DNA from 3 places in the Acerihabitans sp. genome. Region 3 is predicted to be linked to each of the others. Evidence: predicted binding sites of a transcription regulator. Region 3 holds the regulator's gene; each other region holds the start of a gene.
What was found. Region 3 encodes PhoB, which activates phosphate uptake and scavenging genes when phosphate is short. Its sites were predicted from a motif close to CTGTCATAAAACTGNCNNAT; they were not measured.
Positions count from the first base shown of each region.

Region 1 (3,284 bases), on a different contig from region 3:
TGACGGGGCTGCATGACGCCCGGCTGCTGCGCGATATTTCCCTTTCGCTTCGCCGGGGCGAAATCCTGGGCATCGCCGGCCTGGCGGGCGCCGGCAAAACCGAGCTGTGCAAAGCGTTGTTCGGCGCCTCGGCCGTAAGCGTCGCCGACGGCGAACTCAACGGCAAGCCCTGGCGACCGACCACGCCTTATGATGCGGTAAGGCGCGGAATGGCCCTGGTGCCGGAGGAACGGCGCAAGGAAGGCATTTTTATTCACGAAAACCTGCCCATGAACCTGAGCGTTTGCGCCGATAAAACCTTTACCCGCTGGGGCTGGTTCAGCGCCGGGCGGGCGCGCCGCTTCGCGCGCCGGATGGTGGAACGCCTGGGCATCCGCGCCAGCGGCCTGGACCAAAAACTGCTGCGCCTGTCGGGCGGCAACCAGCAAAAGGTGGCGGTCGGCAAATGGCTGCGCGGCCACGCCGAGGTGCTCATCTTCGACGAGCCGACCAAAGGCGTGGATATCAAGGCCCGGCAGGATTTGTTTTTATTGATTGACGGCCTGGCGCGCCAGGGCAAAGGCATCATCTACGCCTCGGGCGAGTTTTCCGAGCTGCTGGGCCTTTGCGATCGTATTTGCGTGATGTGGGATGGGCGCATCGTGGCGCAGTTGGACGCGCGAACCACGGATGAAGAAACCCTGCTGTTATATTCAACCGGAGGTACGCTCCCTTGAGTAATGAACTGTTCCTGAAGTCGGGCGCGCAGCCCTGGCGTCACCGCCTGTTTGACTTTTTATACCGCTGGGGGATGCTGCTGACGGTGGTGGCGCTGGTGACGCTGTTCGGCCTGGCCTCGGATAATTTTCTCGATGCCAATAACATCGTCAATATTCTGCGCTCCATCGCCATCGTGACCATCATCGCCATCGGCGTCTCGCTGTCGCTGGCGGTGGGCGGTTTCGACCTGTCGGTGGGATCCACCGCTTCGCTGGCCAATGCGCTGGTGGTATCGATGTTTGTCTGGCACGGCCTGGATACCACGCAGGCGATCGCCCTGACGCTCGCCGTCTGTACCCTGGTGGGCCTGTTCAACGCTTTTCTGATCGTCGTGTTGAAAATTCCGGATATGCTGGCCACGCTGGGATCGCTGTTTGTGGTGCAGGGCGTTGCGATGACCTACAGCTTCGGCGGCTCCATCACGCAGAATATGGTGCTGCCGGGCGGCGATATGGCCCAGGGCGAAATACCGGCGGTATTTTCCGCCCTGGGCCAGGTGCCGGTTATCGTGATTATCATGCTGGCGGTCACGGTAGTGGTGCAGCTCGGCTTATCCCTGACCAGGCACGGACGCCGGATGTACGCCATCGGCGGCAATCCTGAAGCGGCGCGGCTGGCCGGCATCCGCACCGCCCGTTACCGCATCCTGGCCTACGTTATCTCGTCGTGGCTTGCTGCGCTTGGGGGGATTTTACTGGCCTCGCGCATCGGGTCCTCCCAGGTCAACGCCGGCGGCGGCTACCTGATGGACGCGGTGGCCGCGGCGTATATCGGCTTTTCCCTGGCCGGTTCCGGCAAACCCAACGCGCTGGGAACGCTGGTGGGCGCGGTGATCCTGGGCGTATTGCAAAACGGCCTGGTGATGATGTCGGTGCCCTATTATGCGATGGATATTATCAAGGGCCTGGTGCTGGCCGCGGCGCTGGCCATCACCTATATCCAGCGGCGCTGATCCGTCCCGTCGCCAAGGCCGGACCCCGGCGGCGCCGCGGGCAAGCCGCCGGTAAATCCATGTTTATAATATGGTTTCTATCATATTTCGCAGATTTCTATTAAAAATTGAATATGCCTGCCGACGCAGATCCCGGATCACGGGACCAACGCGCGACTTCATTCCATCCCTCCGGTCATACTTCGGTCGCCTCTACAAAAGTTCAGGCTGGTCATTTTTTAAACACCACCGGAGACGACATGCTACGTTTGTTCAAACCCGCCGTCCATCGGCCCCGCGTGCCGGAACATGGGGTTGATCCCCTTTACCGCCGCCTGCGCCGGCAACTGTTTTTAGGTATCTTTTTCGGTTACGCCGCCTATTACCTGGTGCGAAAAAATTTCGCGCTGGCTATGCCTTACCTGGTTGAGCAAGGTTATAGTCACGGCGACCTGGGCGTGGCCTTCTCGGGCATCTCCATTGCCTATGGCATATCCAAATTTGTTATGGGATCGGTTTCGGATCGGTCCAATCCGCGGGTGTTCCTGCCGGCCGGGCTGATGCTCGCCGCCGCGGTGATGCTGTTTATGGGATTTGTGCCCTGGGCCACCTCCAGTATCGCCATTATGTTCGTGTTGCTGTTTGCCTGCGGCTGGTTCCAGGGCATGGGCTGGCCCCCGTGCGGGCGGGTCATGGTGCATTGGTGGTCACATAGGGAGCGCGGCGCCATTGTTTCGGTATGGAATTGCGCCCATAACGTGGGGGGCGGTATTCCGCCGCTGCTGCTGCTGTTGGGCATGATCTGGTTTAACGACTGGCATAGCGCGCTGTATATGCCCGCCCTGGTCGCCATCGTCATCGCGGTGGCGGCCTACGCGCTGATGCGCGATACCCCCCAATCCTGCGGCCTGCCGCCGATTGAGGAGTATAAAAACGATTACCCGCCGGACTATGATAAACAGGCCGCCGAACAGGAACTGTCCACGCGCCAGATCCTGCAAAAATATGTCTTCCCCAATAAGTTGTTATGGTATATCGCCCTGGCTAATGTGTTTATCTACCTGCTGCGCTACGGCATTCTGGACTGGTCGCCGACCTATCTGAAGGAGGTAAAGGACTTCACGCTGGATAAGACCTCCTGGACCTATTTCTGCTATGAGTATGCCGGCATTCCCGGCACGCTGTTGTGCGGCTGGATGTCCGATAAGGTATTCAGGGGCAATCGCGGCGCCACCGGCATGTTTTTCATGGCGCTGGTCACGATCGCAACTGTCGTCTACTGGCTTAACCCGGTCGGCCATCCCGGCGTGGATATGCTGTGCATGATGGTGATCGGTTTCCTGATTTACGGTCCGGTGATGCTGATAGGGCTGCACGCCCTGGAGCTGGCGCCGAAAAAAGCCGCCGGCACCGCCGCCGGTTTTACCGGCCTGTTCGGTTATCTCGGTGGCTCGGTGGCGGCCAGCTCGGTGGTCGGCTATACGGTGGATTATTTTGGCTGGAACGGTGGTTTTATCGTGATGATCGGCGGCTGCCTCCTGGCGGTGCTGCTGCTGGCCCTGACCATGATCGGTGAAAAACAGCATCGCCGCCG
Region 1 is NZ_DASWOM010000059.1:39,381-42,664, reverse strand. Features, by position in the region: gene VGC33_RS09840 (sugar ABC transporter ATP-binding protein) at 1-716, shown strand, start outside; gene VGC33_RS09835 (ABC transporter permease) at 713-1,711, shown strand; gene glpT (glycerol-3-phosphate transporter) at 1,951-3,284, shown strand, end outside.
Region 1: glpT (glycerol-3-phosphate transporter) is a predicted target of PhoB. The motif match lies at 1,884-1,903, and genes of this name have one in related genera.

Region 2 (3,284 bases), on a different contig from region 3:
ATGATCATAATGGCCAGGATAATACCGGCGGCCAGAATGCCAATACCGAACGCCGGCCCCGAAAACAGAACGCCGATAAACGGAATGGTCGACATCACATCGCCCAGGGGCTGTTGGAAATACTGGGCGAACAGGGGGGCAAAAACAAACAATCCCCACATGCCGTAGACAATGCTGGGGATGGCCGCCAACAGCTCGATGGCGACGCCAAGCGGCCGTTTCAGCCAGTTGGGAGCGAGTTCGGTAAGAAACAGCGCAATGCCGAAGCTGACCGGAACGGCAATCAGCAACGCGATAAAAGAGGTGACCAGGGTGCCGTAGATAGGAACCAGCGCGCCGAATTTTTCACCGGGCGGATCCCATTCCTTGGTCCAGAGGAACGCGAAACCGAACTTTTCCAGGCTCGGCCACGAAGCGACAATCAGCGAAACGATAATTCCGCCCAACATCAATAAGGTAATCAACGCGGCCAACCTGACCAACGTACCGAATATCAGGTCGCCTTGTTTGCCAGGGGCATGCTGTGCCGGCGTATTGTCAGCCATAGAATACTCTTTTAGTTGGTTCGTAATCCCTCCCCGTAAGGGAAGGGACGAAACGCACGGACTTAGTAGAGCGCTTTACCGGTACTGTCTTTGATATTGGCTTTCCAGGCGGCGCGGACCTGCTCAACCACGTCCTTCGGCAAGGTGGCGTAGTCCAGGGCATTAGCCTGGTCGGCACCCTTGTTGTAGGCCCAATCGAAGAATTTCAGGGTTTCACGGCCCTGCTCAGGCTTGGTTTGGGTAGTATGCAACATAATAAACGTGGTGGAGGTGATCGGCCAGGCATTGTTGCCCTTCTGGTAAGTCAGGTCCTGGGCAAAAGACTGCTGCCAGTCGACGCCTTTCGCCGCCGCGCTGAAGTTGTCCTGGGTCGGCATCACCGGCTTGCCGTCGGCGGAAATCAGCTTGGTATAGGCCAGGTTGTTCTGTTTGGCGTAGGCGTATTCCACATAACCGATGGAACCCGGTAAACGCTGGACGAAGGCGGCGATGCCGTCATTGCCCTTGCCGCCCAGTCCGACCGGCCAGTTAACCGTGGAACCGGCGCCGATTTTTTCTTTCCAGGTGGCGTTCACCTTGGCCAAATAGCTGGTGAACACAAACGATGTGCCGGAACCATCGGCGCGGCGCACCACGGCGATGTTCTGATCCGGCAGCTTCAGGCCCGGATTCAGTTTAGTGATGGCCGGGTCGTTCCATTTTTTGATATTGCCCAGGTAAATCTCACCCAGGGTATGGCCGTCCAGGGTCAGTTCGCCGCTTTTGATTCCCGGTACGTTGATGGCCAGCACCACGCCGCCAATCACGGTCGGAAATTGAAATAATCCTTCTTTCTTCAGGTCGGCATCGCTTAATGGAGCATCGGACGCGCCGAAATCGACGGTATTGGCGATAATCTGTTTGATGCCGCCGGAAGAACCGATGCCCTGGTAGTTAACTTTTACGCCGGTTTCTTTTTGATAGGTATCGGCCCATTTAGCATAAACCGGGGCGGGGAATGTGCCGCCGGCACCGGTCAGGTTTGCGGCAGCGAACGAAGAAAGACTCGCCAGGGCGAACGTAGCTGCTACAACACTGGCAACGGTGGTATGCATCAGTTTCATAATCCCTCCTGTGGGATATTTTAAAATCGGCCCATGGCCGTTTTCTTCAATTATAATTGCTGCAGGAGGGAAAATAGGACAATTAGGTTACAGATACATGTCGGTAATATGACGTTTTTATGACAGTAGGCCGGGTGCCTCTGTTTACCCCATGATAGCGGTTTATTTCACCCACCGCACCCCGCAATCCTGCCAATATTGCGCATGATGCCGGCCGGGGGCCGATGGTGCGCCAGTTCGCCGGCCATATACGCCATATAGGGCGCAATATGGGAAAAAATAGCTTTATAGCCGGAGCAAAGATGATTATGCCACTGACCCCCGACACGGTGAATACGGTGCTTCGGACAGCCGCCGTGACAGGCGAACCGATACTCGCAGGACAGGCATGGCGTAGCCACATTGGCTTTTAGCTGGCCGAACCGCCGCTGTTTTTTGCCATTGACCATTTCGGCCAGATTTTCCGTCAGCAGATTGCCCAGTTTATGCTCCGGGTAGACAAAATGATCGCAGCTGTAAATATCGCCGTTCTGCTCGACGACCAAGCCCTGGCCGCAGGTGGGCTGCATCACGCACAGACTCGGCGTAACGCCGCACCAGGCCGCCAGCGCATTATCGAATAACTGCACGAACACCGCGCCGACATCATGCCGCACCCAATAATCAAACAGGGTATTGATAAACGCGCCGTAGGCCGCGCCGCTCACCGACCACGGCGTCAGCGTTTTCTCGCCCGCGGCGTGGGGATAAATCAATTCTCCACGCCCCGCCGCGGACGACGTTTGTTCCACGGCCGGGATAAATTGCACATGGTGCGCGCCCAGTTCTTGGGTTATAAACCGGTAAATCTCCAGCGGAGCCTGGGCGGTTTTATCGTTTACCACGCATAACACGTTGTAATCAATATTATATTTCTTAAAAATTTGAATGGCGTTGATGACCTGGTCAAAGACCGGCCGGCCGCCGGCGGAATGGCGATATTCATTATGCAGCCGGGCGGTGCCGTCCACGGAAATGCCCATCAGGAAATGATTATCGGCAAGAAAACGGCCCCATGGATCGTTTATCAGTATGCCGTTGGTTTGCATACAGTTGGAAATCCGTTTTCCACGGGCGTAGCGCTGCTGATAGCGCAGCGCGGCGGCATAAAAATCCATGCCGGCCAGGGTCGGTTCGCCGCCCTGCCAGGCAAACATCACCTCGTCCCCGGCGCTGGCGCCGATATATTGCTTGATATACTCCCTGAGCACCTCATCCGTCATATGCTTTAACGACGCCGCCCCGTGGGGAATAACGGTATCTTTCTTGTCGATATAAAAACAATAGTCGCAGCGGATATTGCATTGATAACTGGTGGGTTTCGCCATCAGGGAAAAAGGGCGTTTCATAATAACCGCGACTCCAGGCAGGTATTGAGTACCGAAAAACACATCATGGCGGACGCTATCAGCAGGATAAAGGACATAAAGCGGAATAACCAGTGCCGTTGTTGCAGAGTAAACGCGCGATGGGGGGAGGGTTGCGCCGACCGGGCATAGCGTTTTACGCCGACCATGACCGCCGCCAGACAAACCAGCATCACCCCCGCGCCGGTAATCAACGGCAGGTGTTTAAGCCATCCCACGCGAATAAACAG
Region 2 is NZ_DASWOM010000132.1:26,385-29,668, reverse strand. Features, by position in the region: gene pstC (phosphate ABC transporter permease PstC) at 1-545, opposite strand, end outside; gene pstS (phosphate ABC transporter substrate-binding protein PstS) at 608-1,648, opposite strand; gene VGC33_RS21300 (anaerobic sulfatase maturase) at 1,816-3,036, opposite strand; gene VGC33_RS21295 (DUF202 domain-containing protein) at 3,033-3,284, opposite strand, start outside.
Region 2: pstS (phosphate ABC transporter substrate-binding protein PstS) is a predicted target of PhoB. The motif match lies at 1,755-1,774, and genes of this name have one in related genera.

Region 3 (3,284 bases):
CTCCGCCGTCACCTGGCGGTAGAGCAGGCGTATGGCGTCCAGGTTATCCGGCGCGGGAGGGGGGATAAGCGCCAGGCGCCGCTCAAACACGTCGCCGGCGCTCAGTTCGACCAACGTCTCCCGTTGCCGGCGCTCCATGGCCGACGGCCGCTGCTCGCGGTTACGCCGCAACAGCACGATTTCGACCGGTAAATCGGCCGCCAACTGCTGGATACGCTGTTGGATATCATTCAGCCAGGCGTCGGTCACCACTTCGATATCCAGCCAGACCGGGGTGGACGCCGGATAGTCGCTGAACGCGCGCAGCCGGGCTTCAATTTCCGCCAGGTTGCCTTTTATCAGGCGCAGGGCCTGGATTTCCGGTATCAACCGTGGGGTGATCTCCGCCACCCCCTCGGCGTCAAAACTGACGATATTGATCTGCTTGGGCTGACCGGTTTCATCAAAGCTCAGGGCGATGGGCGAGCCGCAATAGCGGATGTGCTGCTGTCCCCCCACGCACTGCGGTCGGTGGATATGGCCAAGGGCGATATAGTCCGCCGGGGGGAACAGCTGGGCGGGAAACGCGTCGAGGCTGCCGATATAAATATCCCGCACTGAATCGGTGGTGGCGGCGCCCACCGTGGTCAGGTGTCCGGTGGCGATAATCGGCAGCCGGCCGGGCAGTTGGGCGCGCAGGGCCAGCGCCCGGTCATAAAGCGTCTGGTAATGGGCGGCGATGGCATCCATCAGCGCCCGTTGCTTCTCATCGCCCGATTGTCCGGCGCGGCTGGTCAGCAGGTCGCGCGGGCGTAAAAAAGGGATAGCGCACAGTATCGCCCCCGGCTTTCCACTACGATCGTACAGCACAAAAACCGCTTGGTCGCCGCTGTCGTCGTCGGGGTTACCGGCGGCGCTATCGTCATCGTCCCGGCCGCCGATCGCGCCTTCGCCGTGGATGCCGGCGATAACCCGGGTATTCATGCAGGCCAGCAGCGCGCGGGATTCATTCAGGGTCGCCACCGCGTCGTGATTGCCCGCCAGCACGACAAGCCGGCAACCGGTGGGCTGCAACGCCACCACGAAACGGTTGAACAGTTCGCGGGCATAGCTTGGCGGGGTGCCGGTATCAAAGATATCGCCGGCCACGATCACCGCGTCGATATCCTGCTCTTCCACTTGGGCCACCAGCCATTGCAAAAAAGCCCGATGCTCGCGGGCGCGGTTTTTGGTGTAAAACGACTGACCCAGATGCCAGTCAGAAGTATGGATGATCCGCATGACGCTCCAGCGAGAGTGCAAAAGTCAGGGCGAGAGTATAAACCCTCGCCCGGTCGATGCCGACGGAAAGTGTTTAATTTTGGCCGCCCAAGCCGAAAAAAATCGCCATGCGCTAAGCTTGCGGCACAATGGGCTGATTTTAATAAATCTGTCATAAAAGTGACGCATAATGCCCGGGCACGTTAACCGCAGAGATTAATGGCAGGAAAAAATGGCAAAACGCATATTAGTCGTGGAAGACGAAGCGCCGATTCGTGAAATGGTGTGCTTCGTACTTGAACAGAATGGCTTCCAGCCCATCGAAGCCGAAGACTACGGCGCGGCGGTGAGCCGTATGGCGGAGCCTTATCCGGATCTGGTATTGCTCGACTGGATGTTGCCAGGCGGTTCGGGAATTCAATTTATTAAACATATGAAACGCGAGGTGCTCACCCGCGATATCCCGGTCATGATGCTGACCGCGCGCGGCGAGGAGGAAGACCGGGTGCGTGGGCTGGAGGTGGGCGCGGATGATTATATTACCAAACCGTTCTCGCCCAAGGAGCTGCTGGCCAGGATCAAGGCGGTAATGCGCCGCATTTCGCCGATGGCGGTGGAAGATAAAATCGAACTGCAGGGGCTGAGCCTGGATCCGTCGTCGCACCGGGTGACCTCCAACGAGCTGGCGCTGGAGATGGGGCCTACCGAATTTAAACTACTGCACTTTTTCATGACTCATCCCGAACGGGTATATAGCCGCGAACAGTTGTTAAACCATGTCTGGGGCACTAATGTGTATGTTGAGGACCGGACGGTTGATGTGCATATTCGCCGGCTGCGCAAAGCGCTGGAAACCGGCGGTCACGATCGGATGGTGCAGACGGTCCGCGGCACCGGCTATCGTTTTTCCGCGCGCTATTAGCGCGGTAACAGGGGAGCTTTGCCGGTGCTAGAACGATTATCCTGGCGTAAAATAGTGCTTGAGCTGGGGCTGTTTTGCCTGCCGGCCCTGTTATTGTCGCTTTTCGTCGGCCATCTGGCCTGGCTTCTGGTGGCGGCGCTGCTGGCGGCGCTGGTGCGCAATTATTATTACCAACTGCGGCTGTCGCGCTGGCTATGGGTTGATCTCAGGCATAAGCCGCCGGTTGGGCGGGGAAGCTGGGAACCGCTGTTTTACGGCTTGCATCAGATGCAGTTGCGCCACCGGCGGCGGCGGCGGGAATTGGCCACGCTGTTTAAACGGTTTCGCAGCGGCGCCGAAACCCTGCCGGATGCGTTGGTGATGCTGACCGACGACGGCCATATATTCTGGTGCAACGGCCTGGCGCAACAGCTGCTCGGGTTCCGCTGGCCGGAAGACAACGGCCAGCATATCCTCAACTTGCTGCGTTATCCTGAATTCAACAGCTATATACAGAGCCGATCTTTCGAGCGGCCGTTAACGCTACTGCTTAACAAGCAACGCTATGTAGAATTCCGCGTGATGCCCTATACCGACGATCAGCTGTTAATGGTGGCGCGCGACGTGACCCAGATGCGTCAGCTGGAAGGGGCCCGGCGCAACTTTTTCGCCAATGCCAGCCATGAGCTGCGTACGCCGCTGACGGTGTTGCAGGGTTATCTGGAAATGATGAGCGACCAGGATATGGATGAGGCCATCCGCGCCAAGGCCCTGCATACCATGCAGGATCAGACGCAGCGCATGGAGCGCCTGGTCAAGCAACTGCTGGTCTTATCTCGTATCGAGGCCGCGCCGCAGGGCGAAGTCAATGATCGCATCGATATTCCCGCCATCCTCAGGCGCCTGCAGCAAAGCGCCGGCGCGCTCAGCCAGGAACGGCATGAAATCGTGTTTCGGGTCAACGAACAGTTAATGGTGCGCGGCAATGAAGATCAGCTGCGCAGCGCGATGTCCAACCTTATCTACAATGCGGTCATCCATACGCCGCCGGGCACCCGTATCGAGGTGTGCTGGCAGCGTACGCCCGACGGCGCGCAGTTTCAGGTCAGCGATAACGGGCCGGGCATCGCCCCGGAACATCTGC
Region 3 is NZ_DASWOM010000128.1:39,900-43,183, reverse strand. Features, by position in the region: gene VGC33_RS21065 (exonuclease SbcCD subunit D) at 1-1,260, opposite strand, end outside; gene phoB (phosphate response regulator transcription factor PhoB) at 1,472-2,161, shown strand; gene phoR (phosphate regulon sensor histidine kinase PhoR) at 2,186-3,284, shown strand, end outside.